Linked DNA regions of Vreelandella piezotolerans. The protein of the gene in region 3 binds, or shares a complex with, the protein of the main gene of each other region. Links are inferred from orthologs where the notes say so. Each region holds a gene or a part of one and is shown on either strand. Other genes may lie near its edges.

The links.
Region 1: the proteins of tsaD (region 3) and tsaE are in contact, whole or in part, in a crystal structure (PDB 6N9A), measured with the Thermotoga maritima proteins. The link is inferred for Vreelandella piezotolerans from one-to-one orthologs. Residues at the interface, in WP_004082750.1 of Thermotoga maritima: Cys10, Asp11, Arg49, His50, Leu82, Gly84, Gly135, Gly136, Glu154, Thr155, Leu156, Asp157, Asp158, Ser159, Glu162, Asp165, Lys166, Arg169, Leu170, Tyr175, Lys213, Thr214, Leu217, Tyr218, Gln221, Arg222, Asn324; in WP_004082108.1 of Thermotoga maritima: Leu37, Gly38, Lys46, Lys57, Val59, Lys60, Ser61, Thr63, Phe64, Thr65, Leu66, Met67, Val69, Pro71, Tyr82, Arg83, Leu84, Asp86, Asp88, Phe89, Asp93, Ile128, Asp130, Glu131, Arg134.
Region 2: the proteins of tsaD (region 3) and tsaB are in contact, whole or in part, in a solved structure (PDB 4WQ4), measured with the Escherichia coli proteins. The link is inferred for Vreelandella piezotolerans from one-to-one orthologs.

What each region holds. Positions count from the first base shown.
Region 1 is NZ_CP048602.1:2,379,418-2,385,069, reverse strand. The notes cover bases 2,577-5,534. They hold tsaE (tRNA (adenosine(37)-N6)-threonylcarbamoyltransferase complex ATPase subunit type 1 TsaE), read left to right. Parts: upstream 2,577-3,785; coding sequence 3,786-4,283; downstream 4,284-5,534. Other genes in these bases: GYM47_RS10975 (N-acetylmuramoyl-L-alanine amidase), read left to right, coding at 4,274-5,534; GYM47_RS10985 (NAD(P)H-hydrate dehydratase), read left to right, coding at 2,577-3,774. Also shown: small ribosomal subunit biogenesis GTPase RsgA, read right to left, coding at 1-292; orn (oligoribonuclease), read left to right, coding at 439-1,023; tRNA epoxyqueuosine(34) reductase QueG, read right to left, coding at 1,027-2,151; more of GYM47_RS10985, read left to right, coding at 2,281-2,576; more of GYM47_RS10975, read left to right, coding at 5,535-5,652. UniProt on the Escherichia coli protein: Required for the formation of a threonylcarbamoyl group on adenosine at position 37 (t(6)A37) in tRNAs that read codons beginning with adenine.
Region 2 is NZ_CP048602.1:3,089,220-3,094,707, forward strand. Bases 1,317-4,110 are described here. They hold tsaB (tRNA (adenosine(37)-N6)-threonylcarbamoyltransferase complex dimerization subunit type 1 TsaB), read right to left. Parts: upstream 3,168-4,110; coding sequence 2,466-3,167; downstream 1,317-2,465. Other genes in these bases: GYM47_RS14170 (phospholipase D-like domain-containing protein), read right to left, coding at 1,317-1,721; GYM47_RS14175 (class I SAM-dependent methyltransferase), read right to left, coding at 1,759-2,469; adk (adenylate kinase), read right to left, coding at 3,280-3,933. In the rest of the region: GYM47_RS14165 (YecA/YgfB family protein), read left to right, coding at 1-594; more of GYM47_RS14170, read right to left, coding at 600-1,316; aceF (pyruvate dehydrogenase complex dihydrolipoyllysine-residue acetyltransferase), read right to left, coding at 4,196-5,488. UniProt on the Escherichia coli protein: Required for the formation of a threonylcarbamoyl group on adenosine at position 37 (t(6)A37) in tRNAs that read codons beginning with adenine.
Region 3 is NZ_CP048602.1:2,908,845-2,914,466, reverse strand. The notes cover bases 1,597-4,524. They hold tsaD (tRNA (adenosine(37)-N6)-threonylcarbamoyltransferase complex transferase subunit TsaD), read right to left. Parts: upstream 3,619-4,524; coding sequence 2,575-3,618; downstream 1,597-2,574. Other genes in these bases: dnaG (DNA primase), read left to right, coding at 4,222-4,524; rpsU (30S ribosomal protein S21), read left to right, coding at 3,819-4,034; plsY (glycerol-3-phosphate 1-O-acyltransferase PlsY), read left to right, coding at 1,996-2,565; folB (dihydroneopterin aldolase), read right to left, coding at 1,597-1,893. Outside these bases: GYM47_RS13335 (tRNA nucleotidyltransferase/poly(A) polymerase-related protein), read left to right, coding at 1-974; folK (2-amino-4-hydroxy-6-hydroxymethyldihydropteridine diphosphokinase), read right to left, coding at 971-1,516; more of folB, read right to left, coding at 1,513-1,596; more of dnaG, read left to right, coding at 4,525-5,622.

The DNA.
Region 1 (5,652 bases), 530 kb from region 3 along the record:
CAACGACCACCCCCGAGCCGTCCTGGCCTGCCCGCCAGATGACTCGGTCACCGGTCACCAAACCCTCGAGGTTGGCGCGCAGGTGGCAGCGTATGGGCGTCCCGTCGGCGTCACGAACTTCCAGCGTGCGGCCAAAATGGGCCATGACGCGGCCCGGCTGTTCGGGGCCATATTCGCCCGCGGAGAGCTTTTCGGCGTCCTTGGCATCACGTTTTTCGGCACGCTGGGCGCGTTCGGCTTGGATTTTCTCGACGCGCCACTGCTGCTGACGGCTTAATTTACGTTTGCTCATGACCACCCGATGATCGTTACAATAGAGGGCATTGTACCCATCTAGGCGGCCCACTGTCCTGTATGGGGTGCGGGTTGGCGCAAGATAAGCGACACTTTTGTTCACTGCGCCGAAACAAGGGCGACCCTGACCAAGGAATGAATGTAATGAGCGAGCAAAACGGCGCACCGCGTAGTGACCTGTTGGTGTGGATCGATTTGGAAATGACCGGTCTGGAACCGGATAAAGAGCGTATTATCGAGGTGGCGACACTGATCACCGATGCTCGTTTGAAGGTCGTGGCAGAAGGGCCGGTGATCGCCGTCAAGCAGCCCGATCGCTTGCTGGCCAATATGGACGATTGGAACCAGAAAACTCACGGTGAGTCTGGATTGGTGGCGCGCGTGAAAGCGAGCACCGTCGAGACGCAAGAAGCAGAGCGTCAGACACTCGATTTTTTACGCCAGTACGTCGTTGCAGGCTCTTCGCCGATGTGCGGCAACAGTATTCACCAGGACCGCCGCTTTTTGGAGCGGGAAATGCCCGAACTGTGGGCGTTTTTCCACTACCGCAACCTGGATGTCTCGACCGTCAAAGAGCTGGCCAAGCGCTGGAACCCTGGTGCGCTGGCGGGCTTCAAGAAGCAAAACGCCCACTTGGCCATGGACGACATCAAGGAGTCGATCGCGGAACTGGCCCACTATCGCCGCACGTTTTTACGCGTGGAAGAGGGCAGCGACGAAGAGGAGTAGCGTTCAGGCGCGCGTGGCGATACGCGCATCACGCTTGCGGCGCTGCTCCGCGAGTGCCCAGGCAACATGTTCACGCACTAGGTCGCTTGGGTAGGCCCGTCTGGCCCATAGCGCGGCCTCGACGGCATCGCTCCACGGGGCGTTGCCCAGGCCAACGGCGAGATTGCGCAGCCAGCGCTCGTAACCGATGCGGCGAATGGGGCTACCGGCGGTCTTGTCGAGAAACTCCTCTTCGCCCCAACTGAACAGCGCAATAAGCGAGGCGCGATCGAGATCGTGGCGTGGCGTGAAGTCTGCTTCTTGGGTGATTTTCGTGAAGCGTGTGAACGGGCAAACGAGCTGGCAATCGTCGCAGCCATACACGCGATTGCCCATGGCGCGCCGATACTCTTCGGGTATGGCGCCGGGTAGCTCGATGGTGAGATATGAGATGCACTTGCGCGAATCGACGACCTTATCGTCCACGATGGCCCCGGTGGGGCAGGCAGTGCGGCAGGCGCTACAGCTACCGCAGTGCTCCTGCTCGAAGGGCGCATCGACGGGCAGTGGGAGGTCGGTATACAGCTCGCCAAGAAAAAACAGCGAGCCTGCTTTGGGGTTCAGTAGCATAGCGTTTTTGCCGAACCACCCCAACCCCGCCTTCTGGGCAAGCGCGCGCTCCATCACCGGCGCCGAGTCCACGAAGGCGCGGAAGCCAAATTTTCCTACTTCCCGCTCGATTTGCTTGGCTAGCTGCGCCAAACGTTTGCGCATCAATTTGTGATAATCACGCCCCAATGCATAGCGAGATACGTAGGCGCGGTGCGGCTGCCCCAATACTTTGGCACTCTCTACTTCGGCGGGCAGATAGTCCATGCGCACGCTGATCACCCGCTGCGTGCCGGGTTCCAGCTCCTCGGGGCGCGTGCGCTTGGTGCCGTGCTTGGCCATGAAAGCCATCTCGCCGTGATAGCCACTCTCCAGCCAGCGGTTCAAGTGCGCCTCGTGGGCAGCTAGGTCCGTGTCGGCGATGCCGACCTGTTGAAAGCCCAACTCGCGTCCCCACTGCTTGATCTGCTCGGCCAGCCGATGCAGGTGGTCATGGGTCAGAGCGTCGCTGGAGGGTGGAAATGTGATGGAACTTGGCATGGTCAGTCAACGGTGATGCGTTAAGCGCGCTATGCTAACGCATTAGCCGCTGGCACGACATGCCGCGTATGACGACGCGGGTAAGGTATGCGCATGAGGGTTGATTTAAGGCCTTTACAAGGAGTCATTGTGTCTACGTTGAACACCTCTTCACTTCGTCCTCTCTACACCGCATCACAGGTCCGTGAGTTGGATAGGCGTACCATTGCCGGGGGGATCGACAGCTTTGCCTTGATGCAGCGAGCGGCCTCCAGCGCTTGGCACAGTTTTCGCTCGCGCTGGCCCCAGGCGCGCAGCGTGACCGTGCTGTGTGGCGGCGGTCACAACGGCGGTGACGGTCACGTGCTGGCAGCGCTGGCCATGCAGTCGGGCCTCAAAGTGCAGCGTCTTTCTCTGAAGCCGCTAGATACGCTTTCTGGTGACGTGGCGCGCGCCGCCGAGCTGGCCACGGCTGCAGGCGTCAGCTTCGAAGAGTGGCAGCCAAGCACGACGCTGTCTGGCGAGGTCATCGTCGATGCGCTGCTGGGTACGGGATTGACCGGTGAGGTCGAAGGCAGCGTCAAGCAGGCCATTACGGCCATTAACACCGCGTCTCAGCCCGTGCTGGCGCTGGATATCCCTTCGGGAGTGTCGGCCGATACCGGCGCGATGCTGGGTACGGCGGTCGAGGCCACCTGCACGGTAACGTTCATTGGCGACAAAATCGGCCTACATACTGGCGAGGCGCCTGCCTACGCCGGTGACATCGATTTTCGCCCCCTGGGCGTCAAAGCGCAGGCGTTTTTCGATATTCCGCCGACCGCTTGGCGGTTGGATGAGGCAATGCTCAGCGAGGCATTGCCACCTCGTTCGCGCACCAGTCATAAGGGGAGCCTAGGGCACGTACTGGTGATGGGCGGCGCGCCGGGGTTTGGTGGTGCGGCGCTGCTAGCCTCTCAGGCGGCAGCGCGCTTAGGAGCAGGTAAGGTGACGCTCGCTACCGCACAGGAACACCTGACTGCCAGCCTCGTGCGCTGCCCAGAAGTCATGGCGCGTGCAGTGCGTAGCGGGGCCGACGTGGCCGAGTTGCCCGCCAATGCGGATGTCGTGGTGGTTGGGCCAGGGATGGGGCAAGAGGCCTGGGGCCAGGCAGTGCTGCAAAGTGCGCTACAGGCATCGACACCGCTCGTCATCGATGCCGATGCGCTCAACCTGCTGGCCAGCCGCTGGCCAACGCTTCGTCGGGACGACTGGGTATTGACGCCTCACCCTGGCGAAGCGGCCAGACTGCTGGGCTGCAGTGTGGCCGATGTCCAGGCGGATCGTCCGGCGGCCGCCCGGGCGTTGCAGCGCGCCCGTGGGGGCGTCGTGATTCTGAAAGGGGCTGGCAGCCTGGTGGCGGGTCCCAGCGGACTGGTCGTCTGCCCTTACGGGAATCCCGGCATGGCGAGCGGCGGTATGGGCGATGTGCTGAGCGGCATGTTGGGCGCCTTGATGGCTCAACTGGGCGGCTTGGAGCAGAGCGCTTGGCTGGGTACGATGCTGCATGCTCTGGCAGGCGACGAGGCGGCCAAAGCCGCCGGAGAGCGTGGCCTGTTAGCCAGTGATCTGGCATCCTATGCACGAGTGCTCATTAACCCGTGAAGGCGGCCAACATGCAGGTGCAATTGAACGATGAAGTGGCCCACGTTGCCTTTGGTGAGGCGCTGGGTCGAGCGCTAAGCGGTCGCGGGCGCGTTTATTTGGAAGGCGATTTAGGGGCAGGTAAAACCACCCTGACGCGCGGCATTTTGAGAGCATACGGCTATCAGGGAGCCGTTAAGAGCCCAACCTATACGTTGGTGGAGCCTTACGAGCTGGGCGATCAACGCATTTACCATCTGGATTTGTATCGTTTGGCAGACCCAGAAGAGCTTGAATTCATGGGCGGACGAGACGTTCTCGCCGATGATGCTCTCTGTCTGATCGAATGGCCCAGCAGAGGCGAGGGTTGGTTACCCGCACCCGATGTGCGCATTCAGCTCTGCGTAGCGGCGCAGGGTCGAACGGCGCGTTTGACGGCCGAAACCGCCTTTGGCCAGCGTGTCTTAGCGCCGTTGGAGGCAAGGATCATCGATAATTCGCGGGAGAGTGGTGGGATTCAATGGATATGAAACGACCCCTCGTTCGGCTATTCATCCGCTGCGCGGTAGGATGTGCGTTCTTATTGACCGCCAGTGCGACCACCGCGCAGGCGGCCAACGTCGAGAGCATGCGGCTTTGGGCGGCACCCGATCACGCGCGTTTGGTGTTCGATCTCACGGGGGCCACGCAAGCCAACGTATTTACGTTGGACAATCCGTCACGTCTGGTGATCGATCTAGACGACAGTCAGCTCAATACCGATGCCTCCACGCTGCCACTGGAAGGCAGCGCCATTTCAGCCGTTCGCACGGGGGTGCGAGACCAGGGCGGCTTGAGGGTGGTGCTCGAGCTTAACCGTGCTATCGAGCCTCGTCATTTTACGCTTCCGCCTAACGACCAGTATGGGCATCGTCTGGTGGTCGATCTGGAGTATCCCGGCGAGAGTGCAGTGGAAAATCCCATCGATCCCATCGAAGCGATGATTCGTGACCAGGAGATGATGGCACAGCGCTCGGCCCAGGCGCGGCTACCCGGCGTAGAGGCCGACGTGCCATCTCCAGCGCCAGATCAGCCGCCGGTAGAAGTGCAGCCCGCTCAGCCGCACCCACAGCGGGACATTATCATTGCCATCGACGCCGGGCACGGTGGCGAGGACCCGGGTGCCATTGGCCCGGCGGGCACCCGTGAAAAAGATGTCGTGCTGGAAATTGCCCGTCGGCTCGCCTCCGACGTCAATCGCACGCAGGGGTTCAAAGCCGTGCTGATTCGCGATGGCGACTACTACCTCGGTTTACGCCAGCGCACCCAACTGGCTCGTGAGCAGAAGGCCGATTTCTTCGTCTCGATTCACGCCGATGCCTTCACTAGTCCCCGCCCTCAGGGTAGCTCGGTGTATGCGCTGTCACAGCGTGGGGCGACATCAGAAACGGCACAGTGGCTGGCCGATAGTGAAAATCGCTCGGATCTGATCGGCGGTGTCGATGGCAGTTTGTCGCTGCGTGACAAAGACCAAGTGCTGCGCGGGGTGCTGCTGGACCTTACCATGACCGCGACGCTCAACGACTCGCTGTCGATTGGCGGGCAGGTACTCGAACAGCTTGGGCGAGTCAACCGGTTGCATAAATCCCGGGTCGAGCAGGCGGGCTTTATGGTGCTGAAATCACCGGATATTCCATCGCTGCTGATTGAGGTGGGCTTTATATCGAATCCCGACGAAGAGCGTCGCCTGCGCGACCCAGTGCACCAACAGGGGCTTTCGACGGCCATTTTCAGCGGCCTGCGCGACCATTTTCAGCGTAATCCACCGCCAGCCAGCCTGCTGGCGTGGCAGCGGGATCATCAGCGCAGCCCCACGGGCGACGAATATCGCATCCAATCAGGCGACACGCTCTCCTCGAT
Region 2 (5,488 bases), 180 kb from region 3 along the record:
CTGGACGATTTTCTCGACTCTGAACAAGTGGGCGAAGATGCCCTCGACCTGATTTCGGCCCATGGCTTTCTGGTCGCCCTGGCAGTCGCGCCTAGCGAGCAGCCCACCGAGCAGTGGCTGGAGGAGCTTTTTCAAGGCGAACCCAACTACCGCGATGCCACCGAGCGCGATGAGATCGTCCGACTGCTGACACTGCTGCGCGACAACGCCATGGCGGTCCTGGAGCAAGGGGGCCTACCGGAACTGCCCTTCGAACTAACGCTGGATGGTCTGCCCGCAGAAGAGACGCCGATTGGCGACTGGTGTGCAGGCTTCATGGAAGGCGTGTTCAGCGACGAGAGCGCTTGGTTCCAGGATGATGAAGAGGCTGCCGCCACGCTGCTGCTGCCGTTCATGTCGCTATCGGGGCTCTTCGACGACGAACCCGACATGGCCGAGATGGCCAAAGATCAGGCCAGCCAAGAATCCTTCGTCGCCCAGCTGCCCGAGCTCGTCCTTGACCTCTACCTGCACTACCGGGTACCACCAGAAACGCCCAAACCCAAACCGCGCAAAAAGACGCCCGCCAAAGCGAAGGGCAAAAAGCGCCAGTAGCCGCGTTATTTCAGGCGCATCACCAAACCGTCCACGACACCATACACCCACTCCTTGGCCCGCTGCCCCCAGGGGCGCGCGGCCCAGGCGGCAGCATCCACCTCTTGGCTGGCAGCAAAATTACGTTCGAAAAGCGCCTGCACGTCGCTGGCGAATCCTGGATCGTCTATCTCCTGGTTGGCCTCTAGGTTCCAGTGCAGGTTCCAGTGATCGAAATTACAAGAGCCTAGGCTAACCCACTCGTCGGCCAGGACGAACTTGGCATGTATGAAGGTCGGCTGGAACTCGAAAATGCGCACGCCCGCTTTCAGCAGTGCCTGATAAAAACGCTGGCCCGCATAGCGCACGCCGGGGTGGTCGTGCTTGGCGCCGGGCAGCAGCAAACGTACATCCACGCCTTGTCGAGCGGCGCGGATCAAGCGGCGGCGCAGCGCAAACGTGGGCACGAAGTAGGGCGTGCATAGCCACAGCCGCTGACGCGCACGACTGACCCGGGCATACAGCGAGTGGCGAATTGCTTGGTAGCGATAGCCTCTGGCCGACATTACTCGCCCACGCACGCCATCGGCATGGGACGTCGCGCTGCGCTGAGGCGGGAGCGGAAGGGGCGCTGGGTCCCCCGAGGCCTGGCGGGTCAGCCGGGAACGCCACAAACGGCGAAACAGTGCCTCCCAGTCTGCAACGGTCGGTCCGTCGATGCGTAGCGCGATTTCGTACCACGCCTGCAAAAACTCATCCACCGCGCCAAAACCGCCGGTAAAGGCAATTTCGCCGTCCACCACCACTATCTTACGGTGATCACGGCTCAGATTGCGGGCCAACGAGTGAAAGCCAATCGGGTTGAACAGCTGCAAGGCTACGCCAGCGCTCTGCAAGCGTTCACGGTCGCGTCGCTCCAGCCCCATCGCACCGTAGCCGTCCAGGAGTAGAAACACCTGCACGCCGCGCCTAGCGGCGGACGCCAGCGCGTCGATGACTTGGGTGGCAAGCTCCCCCGACTCCATCAAGTAGAGTTCCACCAGCACGTAGTGCTGCGCTTGGCTCACCGCGTCGAACATCGCCGGTAAAAAGCGCGACGCTTCCGGCAGCAACACCACCCGGTTCCCTTCTCGCCACTCGTGCTGCATAGAGACTCCTTCTCTGGCTCCGCTGTGTCATCAACGCTCAGCGACTTAGGGAGCGATGGACATATAGATCGTAGCGGCTCGTTTTGCCTTCCAACGTGTGCTGCGGCGCGGGCCCTGCAATAGGCGGCGCTTTACGGGGGCGTTTCACTACCACCCGGTGGGTCGCCACGTCGAGCGCGGCTTCCAACAAGCGAGGAGCATCGTCGTCGTCTCCGGCCAGCTCGCGAAACACGCGCATCTCTTTTTTCACCAGCGCGGACTTGTCGCGATGGGGGAACATGGGATCCAGGTGGACGACTTGGGGCGTAAACTCGGCGTCCGCCACCAGCCTCGCCAACCGCTCGGCGGCATCGCCATGACGCAAGTACATGCGCGCGGCAATCGCGGCGGTGTCCTCTGCGGCCGCCGCACGCGCTAGGCCGTCGCTGAGCAAGGCGGCGATGGCCGCGACCCGCTCGATCATCAGTACCGGCGCCCCGAGGCTGGCCAGTACGAAGGCGTCGCGACCCAGGCCCGCCGTGGCATCGACCACGCTCGGCGTCACGCCTTTGGCTAGCCCGCAGGCCTTTGCCACCAGCTGTCCACGGCCGCCACCGAACTGACGACGGTGCGCGGCCTTGCCCGAGACGAAGTCGACGCTGAGCGGTTTGCCGTACTCGCGCTCGTCTCCCGCCAGGGCAAGCCGACCCTCCATGTAACCCAGCGTCAGCCCAGGTGGTAGCAAAACCTCCGGTACTGCCTGGCTCATGCCGGTTTCTTCCAAGCCACGTCATTTCGCAGATACACCGGCTGTACCTCATGGGCCGCCTGGCCCAGACCTGCGTCCAAGTCGCGCGCGGCCAGCCACGCCATCTCCTCCGCGCGTGGCTCTAGATCCGTGAGATGTTGCGACAAGCTGGCCTGCACGCCGACGGCAAATTCGTCCCACAGATTAAAGCCCGAGCCCACGCCCACCCAATCGGTTTCACCGGCTGGCAAACGGAATGCACCGGGCGGGATGACGACCTCGTCACTCTGTAAGCTTAGGGTATCGTTCAGGCAGTGCCAGGTAGCGGCATACACTTCGCCCATGCGCGCATCCAGCGCGGTGACCACATGGCGAAAGTGATAACGCCGATGCGCCTGAAGCGCGAGCGCTTCCAGGGTCGACACGCCGAGCAATGGGCAGTCCAAGCCAAACGCCAATCCTTGCGCGGCACCGGCCGCAATGCGCAGGCCGGTGAACGAGCCGGGGCCGCGCCCAAAGGCGACGGCATTCAACGCTTGTGGGGCAATGCCCGCATCGGCAAGCAGCTCATCCACCATTGGCATCAAGCGCTTGGTGTGCGCGCGTGGCGTCATCTCGAAGCGTGCCAGGCAGTCACGTTGGCCGCCTGTATGGCGGAGTAGTGCCGCAGAGCAGGCGCTGGAGGAGGCATCCAGTGCCAGAAGGTATAACGACGACATAGCGGTATTGCACTCCGTAAAAATAGGCCTCTAGTATACCGCCGCACGCCTGAAACGACGATGGCCCGCAGGAAACCTGCGGGCCATCGAGGCACGTAACACTGAGGCGCGCTTAGCTGAGCGCTTCTTTCACCTGGCGGGTGATGTCTGCCACACTGCCTACGCCTTCGACGCGGTGATACTGCGGTGCAGTCGCCGGATCCTCTTTCGCCCACTGCTGGTAGTAGTCCACCAGCGGAGCGGTTTGGTCGTGGTAGACCGACAGGCGATTACGCACCGTGGACTCCTGATCGTCTTCACGCTGGATCAGCGATTCGCCGGTTACGTCGTCTTTACCCGCTTCTTTGGGCGGATTGTGCTCGATGTGATACACACGACCAGAGGCCGGATGCACGCGGCGACCCGCCAAGCGACTGACGATCTCTTCGTCCGGCACGGCGATTTCCAGCACGTGGTCCAGTTTGACGCCGCCCTCTTTCATGGCGTCTGCTTGGGGGATGGTCCGCGGGAAGCCGTCGAACAAGAACCCATTCTCACAGTCCGGCTGGCTGATGCGCTCCTTGACCAGGTCGATGATGATGTCGTCCGACACCAGTCCCCCGCTGTTCATAATCTCTTTGACCTTCAGGCCCAGCTCGGTGCCGTCTTTGATGGCGGTGCGCAGCATATCCCCGGTGGAAATTTGGGGAATCTTGAACTGCTCACAGATGAATTGAGCTTGAGTCCCCTTCCCCGCGCCGGGGGCACCCAACAGGATTAAACGCATGGCACTGCTCCTTGAATGATCGTCTTGAATGATAGTGATCGTTGAAATCAATGAATCGACAATAACCGTGCCGTTCAGGCGACACAACTCCCCAAAAGCCTGAGAGCACGATTATTTTGTGTTTTTTTGAGTAAAAACAGCAAAGTGGCCAGCGTTAGTACTTTGGTCACCCTGTTTTAATCAAACTATCGTTTAAGTGGCCTAGCTATAAACACAAGCGGCGCCCCTCAGGGCGCCGCTTGTGGCTTGCTCGGTCGACCGCTTACAGCAGTAAGCGACGGATATCGGTGAGCACGTCCGCCAGGAAGGCGGTGAAGCGCGCTGCATCTGCCCCGTTGATCGCGCGGTGATCGTAGGAGAGCGATAGCGGCATCATCAAGCGCGCTTGGAAGGCGTTGCCATCCCAAACCGGCTTCATCTGCGCTTTCGACACACCCAAGATCGCGACCTCGGGGGCGTTGACGATCGGTGTGAAGGCCGTGCCGCCAATCGAGCCCAGGCTCGAAATGGTGAAGCAGCCACCGGTCATCTCTTCCCGCTTGAGCTTCTTGCTCTGCGCTTTCTTGCCTAGCTCCGCCATCTCCTTGGCAATCTCGATCAAGGATTTCTTATCGGCGTCTCGCAGCACGGGCACCATCAGGCCGTCCGGTGTATCCACCGCGATGCCGATATGGACGTACTTCTTCCACACCAGCGTATCGCCGTCGCCTTTCAAGCTGACGTTGAACTGCGGGAACTTACGCAGTGCAAAGGCACACGCCTTGACCAGGAAGGGCAGCGGCGTGAGCTTGGCCCCCTGGGCTTCGGCCTCGGCCTTCATGGCCTTGCGGAAGTCCTCGAGCTCGGTGATGTCGGCTTCGTCGAACTGGGTCACGTGGGGCACGTTGAGCCAGCTACGATGCAGGTTCGTCGCGCCCATCTTGAGCAGGCGACCCATCGGCTTCTCTTCCACTTCACCAAACTGGCTGAAGTCGACGTCCGGCACGGCGGGAATGCCTGCTCCACCGCTGGCCGCAGGAGCGGCGGCCTGGGCTTTACCCTGATTGGCCATCGCCTGTTTGACGTAGGCCTGCACGTCCTCTTTCAGCACGCGGTCTTTCGGGCCGCTGGGCTTCACGAGGCCCAGATCGACGCCTAGCTCACGGGCCAGCATACGCACGGCGGGGCCTGCATGCACCAGCTTGCCGTCGCGAGGCTTGTGAGACGCCATTTGCGCTTCGGGACTGGGGGAACCCGCCGGAGACGCCTGCTTGGCGCTGGGCGCGCGCTGCGGCTTGCTATCCGACTTTTCAGGAGCCGCTTTTTTGGGTGCGGCTTTCTTGGCACCCGCGACTTCCATATAGCCGATCACGTCGCCTTCAGAAACGGTGTCACCCTCTTTGACGGTGAGCTCCAGAATCTTGCCCTTGAAGGGGCTCGGCACGTCCATGGAGGCTTTATCGGACTCCAGGGTGATCAGCGGATCTTCGACGTCGACCTCGTCACCGGCGGCAACACCAATCTCGATGATCGGCACGTCGGAAGAGCCCGACAGATCCGGCACGCGAATCTCTTT
Region 3 (5,622 bases):
ACTTTCCGGTTTTTTTGCATCCCCATACGTCAGAGGAGTATGCGCTGGCGCGCACCGAGCGCAAATCCGGTCATGGCTACGGGGGCTTCGATGTGTATGCCAGCCCGGACGTGACGCTGGAAGAAGATCTGTCACGGCGTGACCTGACGATCAATGCCATCGCTCAAGGGACTAACGGAGCGCTGACCGACCCGTTTCACGGTCGGCAGGATATCCAGCAACGCCTGTTGCGCCACGTATCGCCTGCCTTCAGCGAAGATCCGCTGCGGGTGCTACGTACCGCGCGCTTTTTAGCTCGCTATGCGCATCTGGGCTTTGCCATCGCCCCAGATACCCAGGCGTTGATGCGTCATGTCAGTGAAAGCGGCGAACTTGGCCATCTCGCCGCAGAGCGGGTGTGGGTCGAGACCGAAAAAGCGCTTGGCGAACCCAATCCAGAGCGCTATTTCACGACGCTACACGAGTGCCAAGCGCTGGCCACTTGGTGGCCGGAACTTGCCGATGACGAAACGTTGGCTGCTGCCCTCGATGCGCTAGCCAGCGCGCCTGAGACCTCGTCACCCGCGCTGGCCCACTGGCGCTATGCGCTATTGGTGTCGGTGCTTAGTGATGAGCAGCGCGACGCGTTAGCGAGCAGGCTGCGGCTGCCCAACGCGGTGGCGCAGTTGGCCCGCCATACCGCGCTGACGAAAGCGCTGCTCAATGAACCGCTCGACGATGAGCGAGTGCTGCACTGGTTGGAGCGCTTGGATGGCTGGCGCAAACCCGCTCAAGTCATTGCGCAGTTACAACTTGTCAGCCGTTTGGCACCGGCGCGCCAACCCCGGCTTGAGAAGGCGTGGCAAGCCGCTCAGGCAGTGAGCCCCCAGGCATTGCTCGGTGAGGGGTATCGTGGCGCCGCCCTAGGAGACGCGCTGCGCCAGCATCGCCAAAAAGCGGTGGCAGGCGCGTTAGACGAGGGGGCGTCGCGCTAGCGCGCTATGGCCACCCGGAGCTGCGGGTCGGCTTGGGAAATCCAGCGGCCTCGCCAGTGAAAATCGATCGGCCATAGGCGTTGGTCGCCTAAGGTAAAGCGCTTCCAGAGTGTGGCATAGGGGGTTTGGCAGGCGGGGTGGCGCGTGTTGGGCAAAAGCTCCGCCAGGGGTTGAAGCACGAAGGCGTTACGGGTGATTTCGCCACGCGGCAGCGCGACGTCATCGATGACCCCGCAGGCATCGCCGACGGTCAGTAGATCGATGTCCAGCGCGCGGGGGCTGCATTTCATCATGTCCGGCGTTCGGCCGTGGGCGATTTCGAGCTCTTTGGACCATGCTTGAAGCTCGCTCACCGACCAGTCGCTATAGAAAGCGACCACCAAGTTGTAGAAGTTGCGGCTATCGTTGAAGCCGACCGGCTCACTTTCGAAAATGCGTGATATCTGCAGCGGGCCGAAGGTATCTTCCAGGGCGTCTAGGCAAAGTCGGATATGGGTGTCAGGATCGATGTTGCTGCCCAAGCTGAGTGTGACCAGATTCATGACGATGTGTCCTGCGTGGCCTCCGGCAGCGTGCCGCGCGTGATTTCCAGGCCGACGCTGGCCGCTTGAGGAACGGCACCGGGTTTGCGGACGGTCATGCGAAGCCAACTGATCGGAAATTCGTGCTGCAAGCAGGCAGCAAGGCGCTCTGCGAACGTTTCCACCAAGGCGAATTGATGCTCGTCGGCAAACTGCTGGATTCGCTGGCAGATAGCGGCATAATCCAGCGTTAGGCGTAGCTCGTCCGTGGCGGCCGCTGGCCGAATATCTGTTGCCAGCGATAGATCCAGGCTCAGCGATTGCGTTATCGTGCGTTCCCAGTCGTACACACCGATGACGGTGTCGACGGTGAGTGCTTCGATCAAAATGCGGTCCACAGGCCTTCCCCCAGGGTCAACAAGCGGGCGATTGTACTTGAGGATGACCAGAAACGACAGTAAGGCAGCGGCGTCGGCCGCCCATGCCAGGGTAGGCAGTCCATGATATGGATCGTAATCGGTTATTTGAGCGGTAGTTGGCTGGCGGCGGTGAGCGTATGTCGGTGGGCCGGTGTGACGGATCCACGGTTTTGCGGCTCTTACAACCCAGGATTTTCGAACGTGCTCCGCCTATATGGTCCAAGGCTCGCCGCGGCCACGCTGCTGCTCGATGCGTTAAAAGGGGTGCCTGCCGTACTGGCTGCCAAGCTGCTGGCGCTGCCGGTATGGTTGCAGGGAATTGTGGGGCTGGCCGTGTTGCTGGGTCATAGCTATCCGATCTGGCACGGCTTTCGCGGCGGAAAGTCGGTCTCCAGCGCGTTTGGCGTGCTGTTGGTGCTGGTACCCAGCGTGGCGCTGCTCACGGCGCTTTGCTGGGCGCTACTCGCGTGGCGTTTGCGCACGGCGGCGGCTGCATCGCTCGTTAGCGCGCTGTTGGCACCGCTGCTGTGTCTCTGGCTAGCCCCCGGCTACGTCAGCGTCGTAGGGGGCTTTAGCCTGCTCGTATTGGCCCGCCATGGCCTCAATATTCGCCGTTTGCGCCGCGGGGAAGAGCCGCCCCTACGCGGATAGGCGCGAGAGCTACCGTGGTGCGGTAAGCGTATCGAGCGGCCAGCGAGGGGTCGCCTGCATCACGCCGTTGTCATCCCGCTCGCCGGCTGCCAAGCGCTGCGCACCGACATAGGCAATCATGGCGCCGTTGTCGGTACAAAAGCGCCCGCGAGGGTAATAAGCACGGGCTTGGCGCTTTTGGGTCTCCAGCGCTAGCCGTTCACGCAGGCGAGTATTGGCGCTGACGCCGCCTGCCATCACGATGCGTTTTAGGCCGGTTTGGTCAAGGGCGCGGCGGCATTTGATCACCAGTGTATCGACGACGGCTTCTTCGAAGGCTCGCGCAACGTCGGCCTTCGCCTGATCATCCAGTTCGTCTGCCGCTTCTAGCTGTCGAATAGCCGTTAGGGTGTGGGTTTTAAGGCCTGAGAAACTGAAGTCCAGCCCCGGACGATCAGTCATTGGGCGCGGAAAACGAAAGCGCGTCGGGTCGCCCTGTTCGGCAAGCTTTGCGACCAGCGGTCCGCCTGGATAAGCAAGGCCGAGCATTTTGGCGGCCTTGTCGAAAGCCTCCCCGGCGGCGTCATCCACCGACTCCCCCAGCAGTTGGTAGTGCCCTAACCCCTGTACTTCGGCTAGCTGAGTGTGGCCGCCCGAGACCAGAAGGGCCACGAACGGGAAATCGGGGGCGTCATCTTCCAGCATCGGGGCGAGTAGGTGGCCCTCCATGTGGTGAACGCCCAGCACCGGTATGTTCAGCGCTTTGGCCATGCCGTGGGCAGTGCTGGCGCCAACCATTAGCGCGCCGACGAGGCCCGGTCCGGCGGTGTAAGCGATACCGTCCAGGTCTTGGCGGGTGAGCTGGGCGTCTTTCAATACTTGCTCGATCAACGGCAACAGCTTGCGGGTGTGATCTCGGGAGGCCAGCTCCGGCACGACGCCGCCGTACTCCGCATGCATGGCGATTTGGCTATACAGCGCATCGGCCAACAGGCCGCGCCCGCCGGTGAACGCGGTATCGTAAATGGCGACGCCGGTTTCGTCGCAAGACGTTTCAATGCCCAGTACGCGCATGGCAAAAGAACTCGTGTAGGTGGTAAGGCAGAGGTTACAAACCGGCTAGTCTAGCATTATGGCAGTAGAGGGGCGTAAGCATTTGCAAAGATCGCCAACCGCGACTAGACTACTGTGCGCTGTAAAACTGGGTCGTACACCGTTGTGTTCGGTGTGCGTACTATCCGAACTCAAGACTCCTTAAGGTAGGTGAGTGCTTAATGCCTTCTGTAAAAGTACGTGATAACGAGCCGTTTGACGTCGCCCTGCGTCGCTTCAAGCGTTCTTGCGAAAAAGCTGGCGTTCTGTCTGAAGTACGTCGTCGCGAGCACTACGAGAAGCCGACTGCTGAGCGTAAACGCAAAGCGGCCGCTGCCGTAAAACGTCACGCTAAGAAGTTGCAGCGTGAGCGTAAGCGTTTCGAACGGCTCTATTGATCCGTACCTGGGGATAGCCAGCGCAATTGACCGGTTATCCCAAGAGGGATGCCAAGCGGCCGCCACTAGGTGGCCGTTTGTTTTTCGTTCTGTGATGTGTGTTTTGCGCGGTTTAAGGTGATCAGGCGCATTGTCTGATGACGTTAGACCCGCCCATTAGCGCTTCGCGCGAGGATGCCCGCAGTTCATGGCAGGCCAAATTCCACAGCGTTTCATTGACGACCTGCTCGGCCGCGTTGACGTGGTGGAGGTTGTCGGCGAGCGCGTGCAGCTTAAGAAAGCGGGTCGTAACTTCTCCGGTTTGTGCCCTTTCCATCAGGAAAAAACACCGTCGTTCACGGTGAGTGCCGACAAGCAGTTTTACCACTGCTTTGGCTGTGGCGCTCATGGCAACGCGCTGCGCTTTTTGATGGAGTACGACAAGCTGCCGTTCCCCGAAGCGGTAGAGCAGTTGGCCGGGCGTTTAGGTCTCGATGTTCCCCGTGAGGGAGCGGATGACCCGCGTGCTCAGCAGCGCGAGAAAAAGCGTAAAGAGGGCGTCAACCTGCTGGAAGTGGCCGCCAGCTTCTACCGCGAGCGGCTGAAAATGCAGGAGGGTCAAAGTGCTCAGCGCTACCTGCAGGGCCGCGGACTGTCGCCAGAGGTCATCGACACCTACGGTATTGGTTATGCGCCGGGTGGCTGGGAGGCGCTCAAGCAGCATCTGTCGGCAAAAGGGATCGGCGAGCCGGTACAGGTCGAGTACGGACTGCTGATCCACCGCGAAGACACTGGGCGCACCTACGATCGTTTTCGCGACCGAGTGATGTTTCCCATCCGCGACTTGCGTGGTCGTACCCTAGGCTTTGGCGGCCGGGTCATGGGGGATGAACAGCCCAAATATCTCAATTCACCAGAAACGCCTGTCTTTCATAAAGGGCGCGAGCTATACGGTTTGTACGAGGCGCGTCAAGCGTCTAGCAAACTCGAGCAGTTGGTGATGGTCGAAGGCTATATGGACGTGGTGGCGCTGGCCCAGTTCGGCATTCATAACGCCGTCGCTACGTTGGGCACGGCGACCACGGAAGATCACTTGAGCCGCCTGTTTCGTTTGGTGAGCCGGGTAGTGTTCTGCTTCGACGGTGACCGCGCGGGCCGCCAAGCGGCAAGTCGCGCATTGGAAACAGCACTCCCGCAGATGATCGATGGGCGCGAGGCAAGGTTTCTGTTTTTGCCGGAGGGTGACGACCCGGATTCGCTGGTGCGTCGAGAGGGCAGAGAGGCGTTCGAAGATCGTGTCACCTGTGCGATGCCGCTCTCGGAGTTTCTCTTCGAGCAGGCCGCCCAGGGGCGCGATTTGAATACGGTGGAAGGGCGCGAGCGATTTGCGAGTCAAGTGCTAGAGGCGCTGAACAAGGTGCCTGACGGTATGCTGAAATCGCTACTGCTCGAGTCACTGGCCAAACGCAGCGGACTGGCCCAGTCGCAGCTTCAGGCGCTGCTGGATAAGCGCACTGCTGCCGCCAGCGCATCGCCGCAGTGGGAGCCAGTGGATGACGCGCCGCTCGAGCCGGTGGTGGCGGACGAGGCTTCACGCCCTGCTGCCCGC